DNA from 4 places in the Guptibacillus sedimenti genome. Region 4 is predicted to be linked to each of the others. Evidence: riboswitches for the same ligand, from Rfam matches in the RefSeq annotation. Region 4 holds a riboswitch; each other region holds the start of a gene.
What was found. A riboswitch is a leader RNA that binds a small molecule or an ion and turns the genes downstream of it on or off. The one in region 4 is predicted to bind cyclic di-GMP.

Region 1 (4,235 bases), on a different contig from region 4:
GAAATTACTAGGGAGGAACATATGGTACAACATTCGATTCAGTTAAGCGAATTACGAGAACAATTGCTTCATTCCTTTGAGGCTACACGCGCAATGACAAATACATTAGTGGAACCGCTTGAGACGGAGGATTTCACTATCCAATCAATTCCCGATGTAAGTCCTCCCAAATGGCATATGGCCCACACGACTTGGTTTTTTGAAACGTTTATTTTAAAACAGTATAAAGAAAATTATGAGTCTTTTCATAAAGAATTTGACTATTTATTTAACTCGTACTATGAAAGTGTTGGAAGTTACTTTCCGCGTCATTCAAGGGGATTATTAAGTAGACCAAGTATAGATAAAGTAAGAAGCTATCGTTCGGATATCAATGAAGAAATAGTGAACTTAATTCAACAACTCGATGAAGGACATCTTCATCAAGTTGCAGATCTCGTTGAAATTGGACTAAATCATGAACAGCAACACCAAGAACTTTTAATGACAGATATTAAATATAATTTCTCCGTTAATCCGTTGTACCCTGTATACCGTCCACTTGATGACGAACCTACAGCAAAAGCGACACCGTTAGAATGGGTGTCATTCGAGGGTGGACTTATTGAAACGGGTATGGATGAAGATGACGGCTTTTCTTTTGACAATGAACGACCAGTACATAAGGTATGGCTTGAACCATTTAAGTTAGCGACAAGAACTGTGACGAACGGAGAATACATGGAATTTATAAATGCTGGAGGCTATGACCAGGCTGCCTACTGGCTGTCTGATGGTTGGGCAACTGTGAAGAATGAAAATTGGAAAGCGCCATTGCATTGGATCGAAAAAGATGGTGAGTGGTATGTGTTTACACTTCATGGACTAGTGCCGATTAATAAAGAAGAGCCCGTTACCCACGTTAGCTATTACGAAGCCGAAGCCTATGCAAGTTTTGTAGGAAAGCGCCTACCTTCAGAATCAGAATGGGAAGTTGCAGTAAGGGATCAGCCGATCGCTGGTAATTTTGTAGAGGATGGTCACTATCATCCGGTTGCATCAGTGAAAGAAGAAGAAGGTAACATTAAAAAAGCTTATGGAGATGTATGGGAATGGACGAAAAGTCCTTATATGCCATATCCAGGTAATAAACCTCTTGAGGGTGCATTAGGTGAATATAATGCCAAATTCATGAGTAGCCAAATGATTTTACGAGGAGGATCATGCGTTACTTCGCAAACACATATCCGTCCGACATATCGTAATTTCTTTGGTCCTGAAAAACGCTGGCAATTTACAGGCATTCGTCTTGCAGATGACGTGGAATAACAGGGGGGATTTTAGCCTGATTTACTGAGTTTCTAGATATGATAGGATTCGACCTCTTGAAGCTTTAAGTTCTTAATGCTGAAATATCGTAATCTTCCTTACAGACATTAGAAGATTATTTCGATATAATTGTCACTGAAGATAAAGATAGAAGGAGCGATGGATGTGAAAAAAATAGAAACGGCTGATTCTTATCAGTCTTTCATTAACGATAAAGAGGTATCCATACTAAAATACGAAGCAAACTGGTGTCCTGATTGCAAACGTCTTGATTTTTTTATTGATGACATCATTAATGTTAATCAAGATAAGTCCTGGGCTCAAATTGACATTGAACAGTTTCCTGAAATTACAGAAGAAAATAATGTAATGGGTATTCCTAGCTTACTCGTTTATAAAGATGGGAAGAAAATTGGTCACTTGCATAGTGCAAATACAAAAAATCCCGATCAAGTGAAAGAATATCTAAGTCAGTTTTAATAATAAGAGAAGGTTGCATATGCAACCTTCTCTTATTTTGTAAGTACATATTCAACTGAGCCATCGTTAAGTGAATGAACGAAAGCAATTGAGTAGCCGATGCTAAGATAAATCGATAGCGTTTCGGTACATGAAGGATGGAGGGGCTCAGTTGGTGCGTAAAGACTTTTGTAGAGTGCAGTTGTTTGATTGGAGAATGGTGAACAGTGGAGAAGTACAACATGTTTTCCACTCCAAGCAGTCCCGATTTGATGTCGTCTCATGAAACTCTTCCTTTAGGGTATTTTTAGTTATTTTTCAATCACCTGCAAAAATGAGAAGCTACTCGATTTAGATGGAGAGATTCAATTTGTTGATAGGAGTATCATATGATTCATGCATGTTGAATGATATGATTACGACATTATTTTAAAAATATTTTGAATTTTTTCTACGTAGCTGGTATATTAGTAACATATACCGGCAAACTTCTATTGTAAATTTGTAAATTCTTTAAAAATATGTAGGTTTTCTAGGAAAATAGTCGGTGCATGTCATTTCTTAATTCTCCAGATAAGGGCAAACCATTCTAAAGAATGGGACGCAAAGACACAGGTCTAATGTTGGGTCACCAACGATGACGGCTGGTCCTCCTGGAAACCCGATAAGGAGGAGAAAAGAATGACCATGGCAGAGATTAAGCCTAAGAAAGTACTTGATCAAGAATGGGTTATTCTAATGAGGGCTGCCCGGGAGCTTGGGTTACAAAAGGAAGAGGTAAGGTCATTTCTAAGACAAGATAAAAAACCAACATCCACGAATGTACATAAATGATGAGCGACCAGTAAGGTCGTTTTTTTCTGGCTTAATCCTTGACTTTAGGTGAACATTTTTTGTATCATATGTCATATCAATCTCATACATAACCATACTAACTATGAAGGACAAATAGTAATCAGATAAACCTCATTGAAGCGATTCGGGGATGGTGCGAGCCCGAATAAGGTCTGATGAAACGGCGGTCTGGAGTTTACGTTCTGAAAGTGGATGCATGATATGCATCAACTAGGGTGGAACCGCGGGTGCATAAGCTCTCGTCCCTGGACATTTATTGTCCATGGAGCGAGAGCTTTTTATATTGATTGAAAAAAGGAGAGAATAACATGACAATTTCTATGGAACAGATCGTATCTGTATCAAAGCACAGAGGATTTATTTTTCCAGGGTCTGATATTTACGGAGGACTCGCAAATACGTGGGACTATGGTCCGCTTGGCGTAGAATTAAAAAACAATATTAAAGGAGCATGGTGGAAGAAATTTGTTCAAGAATCGCCATACAATAGTGGCCTAGATGCTGCCATATTGATGAACCCAAAAACTTGGGAAGCTTCTGGTCACCTAGGTAACTTTAATGATCCTTTAATTGATTGCAAAAGTTGTAAAACAAGACACCGTGCTGACAAGTTAATTGAAGACGCTCTATCAACAGAAGAAGATGAAATGATTGCTGACGGCCTTTCATTTGAAGAAATGGAACGACTTATTAAAAACAACAACATTACATGTCCCGAATGTGGTAGTGAAGACTTTACAGAAATACGACAGTTTGATTTAATGTTTAAAACACATCAGGGTGTAACGAAATCAAGCACAAATGAAATTTACCTTCGACCGGAAACGGCGCAGGGGATTTTTGTTAACTTTAAAAATGTACAACGTTCGATGCGTAAAAAAGTACCTTTTGGTATTGCGCAAATAGGAAAGAGCTTCCGAAACGAAATCACACCTGGTAACTTTACGTTCCGGACTCGCGAATTTGAACAAATGGAGCTTGAATTTTTCTGTAAACCTGGTGATGAACTAGAATGGCATGACTATTGGAAAGAGTATTGCAAAAACTGGTTGCTGAATCTTGGGGTAAGTGAGGATAGCATTCGATTACGTGAGCATGCGGAAGATGAGCTTTCACATTATAGTAATGCAACAACTGATATTGAGTATAAATTCCCGTTTGGCTGGGGTGAGCTATGGGGTGTTGCTTCAAGAACAGATTACGATCTGAAGCAGCATATGGAACACTCAAATGAAGATTTTACTTATCATGATCAGCAAACGGGTGAAAAGTATGTACCATATTGTATCGAGCCTTCACTCGGTGCAGATCGTGTGACGCTTGCCTTTTTGATTGAAGCATATGAAGAACAAGAGCTTGAAGATGGCACTTCAAGAAGTGTGATGCACTTCCATCCGGCGATTGCGCCATTTAAAGCAGCCGTCTTCCCACTTTCTAAAAAACTTTCTGAAGAAGCGCGTGCCGTTCATGCTGAGCTATCTAAATACTTTATGGTTGATTATGACGAAGCTGGTTCAATTGGTAAACGTTACCGTCGCCATGATGAAATTGGTACACCATACGCGATTACGTTTGATTTTGATTCTGTAGAAGATCAGCAAGTAACGATCCGT
Region 2 (4,235 bases), on a different contig from region 4:
GGGGTGTCCTGTGGCGACTTTTTTAGCATACATTGTGAGAATAAACAGGAAAAAACCACCACAAAGTAGCATAATGAGAGCGATTAAAATGCTACCTTCTTGAAATAAAGTATATGAAAAATACCCACCCGCCCCTACGAACAACAAGCACCCGACCATTAATAAGATTAATTTTCTTTTTGATTCGTAGAACTTCATCACCGTTTCTTCCACTCCTCTTCCCCTTTTACAAGTTAAAATTCCCTATTTAATTCCCTGGTTCCACCAATTTAAATCCATTATTTTCAATATCGTATAATCTTTCCAAATCAGCGTGGGAAAAGCCTTTTCTTCTCATTGCATTTTTTTAACTATGCTGGAGATAGTAGTAATAACCGCGGGACGATCGGAGATGGCAGTGGAGATGAAAACGAGTAAGCAAATTAATTCAGTTCAATTTCTCTTTATCATTTTCCAGACCCAGGTGGGTGTAGGTATTCTTTCCTTACCCCAGACACTCTACTCCACAGCTGGAAAAGATGGATGGATCGCAATTATACTTGCTAGTATAGGGTTTCAAGCCGTTATTTTCATTCTGTACTTTTTAAGTAAACGATTTCCTACCTTATCGCTCTATGAGTATGCACCAAAAATCATGGGACGATTGATCGGCACAATGATTTCGATCGGTTACATTTTATTTGCGGGATTAACGGCAATCCTCGTGCTCCAACTATTTCAAATAAGTATTAACACTTGGATTCTGCCTCGAACTCCTTCAATCGTAATCCTTTCTCTCCTATCAATCTCAGGTGCCTATCTTGTCCTAGGAAGAGTAAAAGTGCTCGGTCGATTCAATCAATTCGTTACGATCTTAGTTATCCCTCTCATTATTATGATTCTAGTCGCCTTAAGGCAATCCGATATACGATACATCCTACCCATTGGGGAGCACGGATTACGTCCGATTCTAAAAGCCACACCTGAAGGATTCTTTTCCATGATTGGTTTTGAGATGGCTTTATTTGTTTTTCCTTATTTACAAAACAAAGGAAAAGAAGCGCTCGTTAGTTTAACGCTCTCCAACGTAGCGGTGACGTGCTTTTACTGCCTAATTACGATTGCCACATACGTGTATTTTAGCCCAAGGCAGTTTGAAACGATTCAAGATCCAACCGTTTATATGTTAAAAGGAATCTCTTTTCTTATCATTGATCGGATTGATCTGCTATTTCTATCGATTTGGACCGTATCCGTCTTAACCTCGTTTGGATCGTATTTGTACATTTCTTCTGAGGGGATCAAGACGCTTACGAAACGTAAGAGAGCAACGTGGCCAATTATCATAACAACCTTTCTCATACTGACAATTTCACTTGTTCCTCATGACATGTTCACCATTGAAACCCTATCAAACTTTCATGCCACTGCAAGTTATTTTTTTGTATTTGGACTTCCACTACTTTTGTTAATCATTAGCACAATAAGAAAAACAGAGCTTAAGGATAAACCTCAGTAAGCTCTGTTTCACGATCTAATTACAGTTATAAGCTTTTAATCTTTGCCCAACGTAGATTTGATTCGGGTTTGAAATATTGTTCAGTGAAGCAAGGTAGTTCGTTGTTAAACCATATTTAGAGGCAATCTCTGATAGAGTGTCACCATACTTCACCGTATAATAAACCGGTCCAAAACATCCAGCTGGTGCATTGACTACAGGCCCTTTAGCTTCAACTGTAGGGGTACCTACCTGTGCTGCTCCAGCTAACAATCCAACTGAGACAAATGAAATGGTTGCGAATTTTGCAAGTTTCTTCATGTTACTCCTCCTCGATATGTATTTTTCTCATCTGATTTTCACCAAATGAGTGCACTAACATCATATCTTTAAAATGGATAATTTTGTATTGGGAAATAAAGTATATTTAATTAAAGAAATGCTTCTGTTTTATTTCTTTGTTGCCCAATAGGATTAAAGGTCGCTATAAAGAAGACCTGATTTTCTAGGTAACCAGCTGCTTTAACCTTTTGTATAAAATCGTGCATAAAACTATTAACAAACCCGCCTTTTTATGGTATTGATTAGATAAGAAATTAGAGTTCCGTAAATTTCAGAGGAACACAACACTAACAAAGAGAATGCGATGAACTATCATTTTAGCCTGGGCACTTGAATGATAGGGAGCAAGTAGTGCAACCGGCTCCTCAAAAGGAGAATGAACATGAAAAAGTGTACATTGCACGGGCACGCTCATTTATTTTCTTATCAATCACTGCAATTGATGGAACTTCTCCGTCGTCACGACCCTCCTTCCTTCCATCACTCCGTTCAATCCACAAGTTATTATATTGATTTTTGTTTGCACTACAATCTTCACTCCCTATTGAAACCGATCATCCTTCAGTCCGTTCTTTTACATGACATAGGAATGCTACTTGTTTCAAAAGAGATTCTTCAACAGAATGGACCACTCACTCTTTCTGAGAAAAGCGAGCTGGAACAACACCCAGAACTTGGCATAGAGATTTTAAGTGACTATCCAGAAATTGATTTCGAGCCTTCCTTGATCTTACATCATCACGAAAATAGTGACGGAACAGGATATCCTGATCATATGTTGAAGGAACAGCTGCCGTTTGCCGTAAATCTCCTTCGTGTGATTGATAGCTATTCCGCTATGACAATGGACCGACCTTATCGTCCAAAGCGATCAGATCAGGCCGCCATCTATGAACTTAAGAAAGATCGAAATCTGTATGATGCTCGATGCACTTTCTTGTTTGTTGCCTATATGGAAAAGCGATTAAAAGGGAAAAAGATTCTGCTTCATTATTTTGATTATGTACCCCATCAAAAATGAAAAGCAGCATATCCTTTATCGTTTCAGCTACAACAACAAATTAGGGAGGTCATCAGAATGATGTTTCTCACAAATCAGGAGTTGTTCATTGCCTATTGTGATGCGTATAAGCTTCAACTTGATCAAGCGTTTATCGAAATGTTAACTTCTGAAATTTATCGCAGGGGGCTAACTCCTCCTGATCCCCATATAGATTGTTATGAAAAAGCGAGAATGATTCGATAGGTCGCCGTAACTTAAAAGAGCTTACTCTCTTTTCGTAAGCTCTTTTATGGTGTGATAAAACCATTCCCAATTATTTTATTTGAAAATGAATTGATCACGCTTACATAAGTTTACATTTTCTAGAACGAGGTACTAGTTTAAAGAACGTACTCCAGAAAGGAATGAGTTTGGATGAAGAAATCAATTCCAGAAATCACGTTGAATGATGGCCTTACTTTACCTGCGATTGGATTTGGAACTTACAAATTAAACGGAAATCATGGTGCAACAGGCATCACAAGTGCGATTGATGTTGGCTACCGCCTCATTGATACCGCGTATAATTATGAGAATGAAGGAACGGTTGGCGAAGCCATTCGTCGCAGTACAGTTCCAAGAAACGAATTACGCATCACATCGAAACTACCAGGTCGATATCAGGAATATGAAAAAGCGGTAACGGCTATTCAAGAATCACTGTATCGTGCGAATTTAGATTACTACGATTTGTACCTCATCCACTGGCCAAATCCGAAACAAGGTCATTTTGTGGAAGCATGGCAAGCTTTAATAGATGCAAAAAAATGGGGCTTGATCCGCTCCATTGGCGTATGTAATTTCCTCCCTGAACACTTAGAACAATTGGAAAAGGAAACAGGCGTTAAGCCAAGCATCAATCAAATCGAATTGCATCCGTTCTTTAACCAAGAAGAACAAAGAAGATGGCACGAACAAAACAACATTAAAACGGAATCCTGGAGCCCACTTGCTCGGGTGAATGACATTTTAGAAAATGAAACGATCACAAAAATCGCAGAACAGCACCACAAGTCCGTGTCCCAAATCATTTTACGCTGGCACTACCAATTAGGTTCCATTCCAATCCCTAAATCTTCGTCTCCAGAACGCCAGCGTGAAAACCTCTCCATTTTCGATTTCGAATTAGATGAAACTGAAATGGCCATGATGGCTGAATTAACGCGTCCAAATGGTCGCATCAATGATCAAGATCCGGCTACTTACGAAGAATTTTAAAGAAATAGGAAGAGGATAGCCACTCGGCTATCCTCTTTGTTAGATAACAAACCTTGTTTCATCCTTCACAAAAAGACATGCGAATTCATTTCAATATGCTATATTTAGTGCAAAAGGAGTGAAGATTAATGGACACGATAAGGGTTTTACAATCGA
Region 3 (4,235 bases), on a different contig from region 4:
GATAAGTGATATTGTTAAAAAAGAAGAGTAACAGATAGGAGAATAAGATATGTTAGATAGTCAGGAAATAAAAAAGATTATCCCGCATCGCTACCCTTTCCTTCTTGTTGATCGAATTCTTGAAGTAGAAGAAGAAGTACGTGCGGTCGGTATTAAGAACGTGACAGCAAATGAAGAATTCTTTAATGGCCATTTTCCGGACTACCCGGTTATGCCAGGAGTTTTGATTGTAGAAGCACTTGCTCAAGTAGGGGCAGTGGCGATGCTTAAGAAAGAAGAAAACCAGGGGAAGCTTGCTTTCTTTACAGGCATTGATAAATGCCGATTTAAAAGACAAGTGAAACCAGGTGATCAGCTTCGTCTTGAAGTGGAAATCATCCGCATTAAAGGACCGATTGGTAAAGGAAAAGCAACAGCCACTGTTGATGGTGAAGTTGCTGCTGAAGCTGAAATTATGTTTGCCCTTAAGTAAGTATAAAAGAGCGAATCCTCCCTTCTTGTGTCAGTATTTTGACACAAGAAGGGAGGATTCATTTTTAGACCCGGAACGGAATTATTGTTGGCATGTTAAGCACTTATCCGTATTGTAAAACCATCATAGAGACTATGTAAATTTCAACATTTTCCCTTTTGGACCTGATATGATTTACTCAACCGTTAAATAGCGGTAAAAACTTATCGAGTTCAGGGAGGAATTTTGGAAATGAATAACAAGAAATTCATGCTCAAAATTGCAACTTCGTTAGTAGCTGTTATGTTAATCACAGCGTGTAACAGCGGTGAAAATGATTCAGAAAACGGCAACAACTCTATGAACAATGGAAGTAACACCGAAGAGCCCGCAGCTAACGAAAACTCCGAGAACTCTGCTGAATAAGAACTTTCTCTCCTGTCCATCCTGGACAGGAGTTTCTATTTTTCCGGCTCGCTTTTTCCGTGATGCAATTGCCACTTTTTAAACTCTAAATAATCCGCAAAGTCTTCTTTTGTAATGCCAGAGCGCATGGCCTCTTCAATCAATTCTTTCCATTCTGTATCAAGTACAGGTTCCTCATAATCTTCTTCAAGAATGAATACCTCAATCGGCACTTTAAGTTCCGCTGCGATTTTTTCAAGAAATTGAATAGAAGGATTTGCCTGTTGATTTCGCTCGATGGAACTTAGATAGGACTTTGCTACCCCTGCCCGCTTTGCTAATTCTGTCAAAGACAATCCCATTCGATTCCGATAAAGTTTAATTTTTTCACCGATCATCCCTTTACCTCGACTTTATCATTATTTAATGAGTTAATTTTATCAAGAACGCATTGTTCTGTAAACAGAACAATAGTCATAGATTTTATAAATGAAAGAGAGAATGAAAGATAAAATTGTGAAAAATTAAGAATAGTAGAGGATTTGTTAGAAAATAGCAAGTTTATCCAAAAATACAGCTTAATATAATGAATTTTCACTCTTTTTAATCTTCCAAAATAAGACTATATTAGATGTACATTCTAAATAAAGAACAAAACGTTCTTTATTAGTGTCGGTAATTGCTGAATTTGATAAGGGGGATGGGGAATGAGAACGTATACTGACGAAAAATTGGATCAGGATTGGGTGACCCTTATGTCAATCGCAAGAAATATAGGTTTGTCTAAGGAGGAAGTGAAGCGGTTTTTAATCAATTCCTCAAAAAAGTAAGGAGGAATGATGGTGATTAAATTAGGTGAGGGGACGTTTGTATCCTATATACTAGGGAAAAGAATCAAAGTGATAGCGGTTGATGAACAAATCGCCAAGCTCTACATTAACGATGAATATAAAGGCAACTGTGATCTGCCTTTTATTCTAGAGAAAATTCACAGTCTCGAAAATAAAGATCAGGACATCAAGGGACTGATCGAGGATGAACAAAAGATGTATGAGGAACTAAGTGAAATTATTAAAAACCAAACCATTTCGCCTCATAATGAGTAAGAAAAGGACCATAAGATTTAATCAAGCTTCCCCGGTTTACTCTCTAGATTTGTACTAGCGTGACCTTATTTGTAAATGAAATAAGAGCCTACCAAAAGGTGTCGGCTCTTGCATGACACTTTATTGATGAGGCCCCTGCTTTGCGCGCCATTTATTAAATTCAAGAAATTCCTTGAATTGATCTTTACTAACACCTGATTCCATCGCTTCTTTCACTAACTTCTTCCATTCAGCGTCTAATTCACTTTGATGAATGGGATCATCCCCTTGAAGAAGTACTTCGACTGAAACATCCAGTACATTTGAAATTTTATCTAGAAATTGAATAGAGGGATTTGATTGTATATTTCGTTCAATGGAACTTAAATACGATTTCGCGACGTTGGCGCGTTCTGCTAATTCTGAAAGTGATAATCCTTTGCGTAAACGATACTTTTTAACTTCTTCCCCGATCACGTTCATCCCTCCGATGCTTCGACAAAATTCTTTCTATTATTAATTATACCAGTATGTTTTTGTTCCGTAAATAGAACGAAAGCGGCATAATGCGATGCCGCTTTCGTTAGAGTTACTTTCCATTTTGATGAAGAAATGATTTAATTTCGTTAATATCCATGCCAAGTTCTTTCGCTTCAATGATTAGTGCAACCCATTCTTCATCAAGTTTTTCCTCCGTATGTACGCCCATGTAACTCCTCCTTCAACTCATTCCAGGTAGTTCAGCCATCATAGAAGCTCCAATAACAACTTCCTTAGATCTGTTTACTTTGCGTCTACTTTTTTTCAAAAATAGTTGCCCTTTTCTGGAGGATACGTTGTACGATTAACGAATGCTAACGAAAATAACTACTTTCATCATAGGACATTTAACCTACGAAAGGTGTAGAAAATTGTAAAAAATAACAATTATTTATGACTATTTTTGTAAAAAAGCAGCTTAATTTATCCTCATCTGCAGCCGGTGGTTTCATGGATACATATTTTTCAAAGAGATGGCAAAAATACCACTATTACGGCTACAAGGAGGAGTTATTTTGAAAAAGTGGGTGTTATCATTAGTTACTTGTTTACTTGCATTGAACATAGCAGCATGCTCCAATGCAAATGAAGAAGAAGGTCCTGTTGAAGATCCAGAAATGCAGGAGAATACGCCTGAGGATGAAGAGAATGTGAATGAAGACGATGGAACAATTGATGAAGAAGATGACGACACGATGAATCAGAATGGGAAACAAGAAGGCGATCAAGATGAAGATGGCAATATGGAGGAAGGCGATATGGACGACGCCGAGAAACAGCCGAATGATGAAACGGAAGATCAGCAATAAGAGGCCTATGCAGGTCTCTTTTTATTTTCAAAAAACGGTCTAAAAAAATGTAGCAGCGGGAATAGGCAGAAAAAAGGAGGTTATGAACATGAACAAGGTGGCAGTGATTACAGGTGGAGGTTCTGGCATTGGAGAAGCGACAGCTAAGCGAATGGCGAAAGAAGGGATTCGCGTTTGTTTATTTGATTTAAAAGAAAGTCGGGCAGAACAAGTGAAGGAAGAAATTATTAATGACGGAGGTGAAGCATTCGTACTTGATGTGGACGTTTCCGACGAAGAACGGGTTACATACGGATTAAAGCAAGTTGTGAGCGAATGGGGACGCGTTGATATTCTTTTTAATAATGCCGGGATTAACGGAACGCTCAATCCAATTGAAGAAATGAAGGTAGAGGAGTGGGATCAAACGATTGAAACAAACTTGCGAAGTACGTTTTTAATGGTCAAGCACACGATTCCTTATATGAAAGAAAACGGAGGTAGCATAATTATTACAAGCTCCATTAATGGCAATCGCACTTTTTCAAACTTTGGCATGTCGGCCTACAGTACGTCCAAAGCAGGACAAGTGGCTTTTATGAAAATGGCTGCGCTTGAACTGGCTCAGTATCGCATTCGCGTTAACGCGATTTGTCCTGGTGCGATTGAAACAAACATTGATCAGAATACCGATAAAAAAGAAAGTGTGGAAGACATCGAAATCCCGGTCGAATATCCTGAAGGAAGTCATCCTCTTGAGCAAAAGCCAGGCTCTCCAGAACAAGTAGCGGATGTGGTTTACTTTTTAGCTTCTGAAGCATCCAGTCATGTTACAGGCACAGCGATGTTTGTTGATGGAGCAGAATCGCTGTTATAAACTAAAAACCTGGCCGTGAGTCAGGTTTTCTTATTGACGTTAGAACATCTCGAGACTATCGTGGAAGAGAGGTGATCAAATTGTTTACA
Region 4 (4,235 bases):
AAAATTAGTGAATGGATCCTCTGACTCTCCCGGCTCATCCCATTTTTTATAAATAACATAGAGAACATAAACCGCTACCAGGCCTAGGATAGCTGGCATATTTGCCACGGCCGTGCTTAAACCGATAATCCCTATAATTCCCCAGATGACTTTTCCAGTTGTTGAGTCTGATTTAAGAAATTTCTTTGCTGCAACGTATAAGATACCTAGACTTATGATCATTCCTACTAGTGAACCAAGGTTTGCTAGTAAAACAATCGCAGCAATGATCCCTAATAATAGTAAACCTGCTTTCTTCATCAAGGTCGCCTCCTTTCATATCCTTATTCTACCTTTTGCCATAAGCTTTCATAATGAGCTAAAGCTATATCTTTGCATAAGCCCTGAGACCTAGTTAAATCATAGATAGTGTCAAGTATAGGTTAAAGCCTGTTCTATCTTAACTAAACGAATCATGGTAAAGTGAAAGCAGATAGCACGGAAAGGAGTTCGGGAATGGTTATTATTACGACCATTATCGTTGTAATCATTATGACGATTGTCATTGCCGCTGCTTTTGGAATGGCTGTATCAAAGGGGTACAGTGTCAAACATACTGTCGATCCGTTGCCAGATGAGCATCGGAAGACAGAGAAAGAGGGGAAACATGAACGGACAGAACCGAAGTAATATCGCGCCTGGAAAAACCGTTGATATCGTCTTGAAACAAGACCAGCGTTCAGGGAAAACAACGCGAGGGATTGTAAAAGATATTTTAACAAAATCTCCAACTCATCCACACGGCATTAAAGTACGTCTTGAAGATGGACAGGTTGGTCGAGTCAAAACCATCTTGTGATAATCGTAAAAAACCCCCCGGAATAAAGTCCGGGGGGTTTCGCATTTCTATGGTTTTAACGCCATCCAACTATCAAGATAATGTATGGAAAAACCATCTAAAGCCGTTGAATTCTCGTAAGCTGTTTTTACTTTGAGAAGCTCATCATTCATGATCGCTTCTCCTTCTTCAAAAAATGAGATATACGAAGCTTCTGACGTTTGTCCCGTCTCTACTCCGATGGAGACTTTTTTATGATGCTCTTCAGCAAATGCGATTTCATTACGAACAAGCGCAATAATTCCATTGCCTCCATCTGCACAATCTCGGTAAGCCATTAATGTTATTACATCTGCTGTCTGAATAATCCATTCAGCTAAATTTCCAGATCCATAACGATTTTGATAAGATTGCTCGTCAAACCAGAACGGTGTGTCGACTCCGAACAAGATACTCATGCTCCCCGCTCGTGCTTTTGCATTTAATAACCGATCCTGATAAAAAGCGATTGTGTCTTGATAATTATTCGTCCATCCTGAATGGAGATAAGGCTCAATATCAAGATGAACACCACTAAATTTCTGGTACTCTGCTGCATTCGCTTGATACGCTTCTAGCCAGTTAAATAAGTTACTTTGATACGTAGCTCCTTTAATGGTTGCCCAGTTTGGCGCTCCATCAAGCGCATGAACACGTATCCCTTTAGCTGTCGCTTTTTCAATAAATGAGCGATAGGAAGATTGTGCGATTGAGCGGTTGATTTGTAAGTAGGCGTCACTTACTTGTTTCTCTTCCATAAATTGAAGAACTTCTACTGGTTTTGTTTCAATATCCCTTGTATTCCAAATCCATGTAGCAAGAGCTTGATCCATTTCGCTCGCCTCGGCTTTCCCTTCAGGCAGTGCAACTGACTGTACAACATAGGCCAGTATAAAAAAGAGAATAACGCTAGCAACAGATAAATTCCTCACATGTGTGCTCTCCTTTTTTCTGAACCAAGAGCTCAACCCCTGGCAGTCTGGCAGCCATTCGCATTAATGCGGGCAGGCCCATAACTTTGCGTCCCTACCTTTCAATAGGTTTGCCTTTTTCAGTTTTATCTTCCAACTACTTTTATTATCGGTAGAGAGATCGTGAGAGTTTAGCTAAATTTTATCGTATATTAAATCATACTGTGCATCTAATTCTTCAAGAATGCCGCCTCTTATTTCTTAAACAAACGTTTGATTAACTTGGTAACAGCTTTGAAGGAACCTCTGTATAAAACAATTTGAGCTCGTGCAATGCTCGCGTACAACCCACATATAAAAGTTTTGCATCTTCCACATTGGATCCGTAATTTCCTTTATTCGCATTTGCTATGATAACCCCATCGAATTCTAAACCCTTCGTTAGATAGATCGGTACTATGGAAATGTCGCCTTCATATGAGCGATCTTCTTTTGTAAGAAGATTGACATCTTTCTCGTTAGCAAACTTTTGATACAACTGATCACATTCTTCTTCAGTTCTTCCAACAATGGCAATCGTTTTCATCCCTCGACTTTTCATTTCCTGAGCTGTTTCAAACAAGCGGTCGAATAAACTTTCTTTCTCTATTTTACGAACGGTAACACTCTCTCCACTACGAAATACAGGGACTGCAGGTTGAACAGGTATGTTAGCATGCGCAATAATTTCATTGGCAAATTCAATAATTTCTAATGTAGAGCGATAGCTTTGTTCTAGTTCAATATACAGCTCGTTTTTCTGAAAGATGTCTTTGAATTCCTGCCATTGATGAATCCCTTTATAGGCATGAATACCCTGAGATAGATCGCCTAGGATCGTAAATGATTGCGATCGATTCACTTCCATCAACAAAGCTAATTGAAAAGGAGAAAAGTCCTGTGCCTCATCTATCACGATATGCTGAAAAACATCGTCTTTATGAACACCATTCAACTTAAATTGAATATAGAGGAGAGGAGCAAGGTCAGATGGGGATACGTTCTTCTTTTTTAATAGCTTAGATGTTCCTAATATTATTCCTTCATCTACTAGTTGCGTTCGTTCGGTTTTAGGAACATACTCTGGAGGATTTGCCTGAAACAATGCCTTATAAAAAGAAAGCGCTGTTTGCTTCGGCCATTTTTTAAAATATAGGTTTAGCTGTGTATTCGCAACTTTACGGTACTCTTTTTGTAAATGACTCCCTTCAATTGCCTTAACCTCATCTTTAATCCAGACTTTAAAACGATTCATGATCATATCACGCTTTCGTCCAACAGGATATGCGGAGAGATCTTCTAGCCACTGCTGAATTTTAACTTCAGGCAGCTTACTTCCTTCAAATGGAATGAAGTCTCCTTCTGGTTCCACGGATTGGCTATAATAGAAAAGAGCTTTATCGATCCAATCTTTAAAGAGAGTCGAACCTTTCACTCTCCCCCCAGCTAAGTTCATATCTGGCCGTTCCCTCGCAAACCATTTTTGAAGGTCGTCTTCTGTAGCATCTAATTTCACTTTTTCCTCAATCATGCTTAATGTCCAATCAGTAAAAGTCGATTGTTGAATTCCTCCTACCCCTAACTCAGGAAGAACACCAGAAATATAGTCAAGAAACATTCGGTTCGGTGCAAAAATAATCATTCTTCCTGCTTGTATCGTATCTCGATACTCGTACAACAAGTAAGCTAACCGATGCAAGGCAACAGTTGTTTTCCCGCTTCCTGCTGCACCTTGAATGATTAAGGGCGTCGATCGTTCTGCACGAATAATATCATTTTGTTTTGCTTGTATTGTAGAAACAATGTCGCGAAGGCGATTGTCTTTATTTTCACTGAGGCGATAGAGTAGAAACTCATCTGATCCACTTAAATCATCGCTTCCTTCTACATAAGTGTCCACCACTCGCTGAAGTTCTTTATCTCGAATCACAATGTTTCTTTTTAGTTCGATATTCCCCTCAATCATGCCATCTGGAGACAAATAATAAACATCCTCTTCTGGACCAGTAAAGGCATAGAACATACTTGCAAGAGGCGCTCGCCAATCAATGACTAGAGAATCCTGTGAATCACCATCTGCTACGCCAACCTTCCCAATGTAGTAGGCGCGTGATGCCTTCTCATCTTCTTGAAAATCCATTCTCGCAAAATACGGTTCTTTAGCAGCGATAGCAAGTGATTGACGATTTTCCTCACGAATGCTTTCAAGAGCCTGTTCAGTTACATTATCACCTGAATACCGGGGATACCCTTCCAATGTTTTTTGTTGTTTTGTAATCTCGGCAGCAATTTGATCGAGTTGCTGCTTCTCTTTTCGATAGGCACTTTGATTCTTATGATCCAAGATCAGTTACCTCCTTCTGAGATTTGCCTTTAACTGAGACAGAAGTTTAATACTACCATAAGTGCAGTTTATCTACCAATTTATT

Region 1: linked by a shared signal. The riboswitch ahead of PQ578_RS16270 (anti-repressor SinI family protein) and the one ahead of PQ578_RS18315 (amidase) in region 4 are both predicted to bind cyclic di-GMP.
Region 2: linked by a shared signal. The riboswitch ahead of PQ578_RS09755 (HD-GYP domain-containing protein) and the one ahead of PQ578_RS18315 (amidase) in region 4 are both predicted to bind cyclic di-GMP.
Region 3: linked by a shared signal. The riboswitch ahead of PQ578_RS01210 (anti-repressor SinI family protein) and the one ahead of PQ578_RS18315 (amidase) in region 4 are both predicted to bind cyclic di-GMP.

Annotation. Positions count from the first base shown of each region.
Region 1 covers NZ_JAQQWV010000003.1:373,897-378,131, reverse strand. The annotation lists gene egtB (ergothioneine biosynthesis protein EgtB) at 22-1,308, shown strand; gene PQ578_RS16280 (thioredoxin family protein) at 1,468-1,788, shown strand; gene PQ578_RS16275 (hypothetical protein) at 1,821-2,051, opposite strand; cyclic di-GMP riboswitch class I at 2,336-2,424, shown strand; gene PQ578_RS16270 (anti-repressor SinI family protein) at 2,449-2,601, shown strand; gene PQ578_RS16265 (glycine--tRNA ligase) at 2,931-4,235, shown strand, end outside.
Region 2 covers NZ_JAQQWV010000002.1:281,407-285,641, reverse strand. The annotation lists gene PQ578_RS09770 (STM3941 family protein) at 1-213, opposite strand, end outside; gene PQ578_RS09765 (GerAB/ArcD/ProY family transporter) at 392-1,498, shown strand; gene PQ578_RS22415 (M23 family metallopeptidase) at 1,514-1,798, opposite strand; cyclic di-GMP riboswitch class II at 2,108-2,190, shown strand; gene PQ578_RS09755 (HD-GYP domain-containing protein) at 2,202-2,840, shown strand; gene sda (sporulation histidine kinase inhibitor Sda) at 2,898-3,065, shown strand; gene PQ578_RS09745 (aldo/keto reductase) at 3,237-4,079, shown strand; gene PQ578_RS09740 (GNAT family N-acetyltransferase) at 4,208-4,235, shown strand, end outside.
Region 3 covers NZ_JAQQWV010000001.1:225,647-229,881, forward strand. The annotation lists gene PQ578_RS01175 (DNA-directed RNA polymerase subunit beta) at 1-31, shown strand, start outside; gene fabZ (3-hydroxyacyl-ACP dehydratase FabZ) at 50-472, shown strand; gene PQ578_RS01185 (hypothetical protein) at 704-877, shown strand; gene PQ578_RS01190 (helix-turn-helix domain-containing protein) at 913-1,254, opposite strand; gene PQ578_RS01195 (anti-repressor SinI family protein) at 1,564-1,686, shown strand; gene PQ578_RS01200 (hypothetical protein) at 1,699-1,962, shown strand; gene PQ578_RS01205 (helix-turn-helix domain-containing protein) at 2,083-2,418, opposite strand; gene PQ578_RS01210 (anti-repressor SinI family protein) at 2,531-2,650, opposite strand; cyclic di-GMP riboswitch class I at 2,673-2,770, opposite strand; gene PQ578_RS01215 (hypothetical protein) at 2,997-3,290, shown strand; gene PQ578_RS01220 (SDR family oxidoreductase) at 3,379-4,146, shown strand; gene gloA2 (SMU1112c/YaeR family gloxylase I-like metalloprotein) at 4,221-4,235, shown strand, end outside.
Region 4 covers NZ_JAQQWV010000005.1:70,745-74,979, forward strand. The annotation lists gene PQ578_RS18300 (lmo0954 family membrane protein) at 1-300, opposite strand, end outside; gene ytzI (YtzI protein) at 496-669, shown strand; gene PQ578_RS18310 (YwbE family protein) at 647-838, shown strand; gene PQ578_RS18315 (amidase) at 886-1,788, opposite strand; cyclic di-GMP riboswitch class I at 1,827-1,913, opposite strand; gene PQ578_RS18320 (HelD family protein) at 2,045-4,150, opposite strand.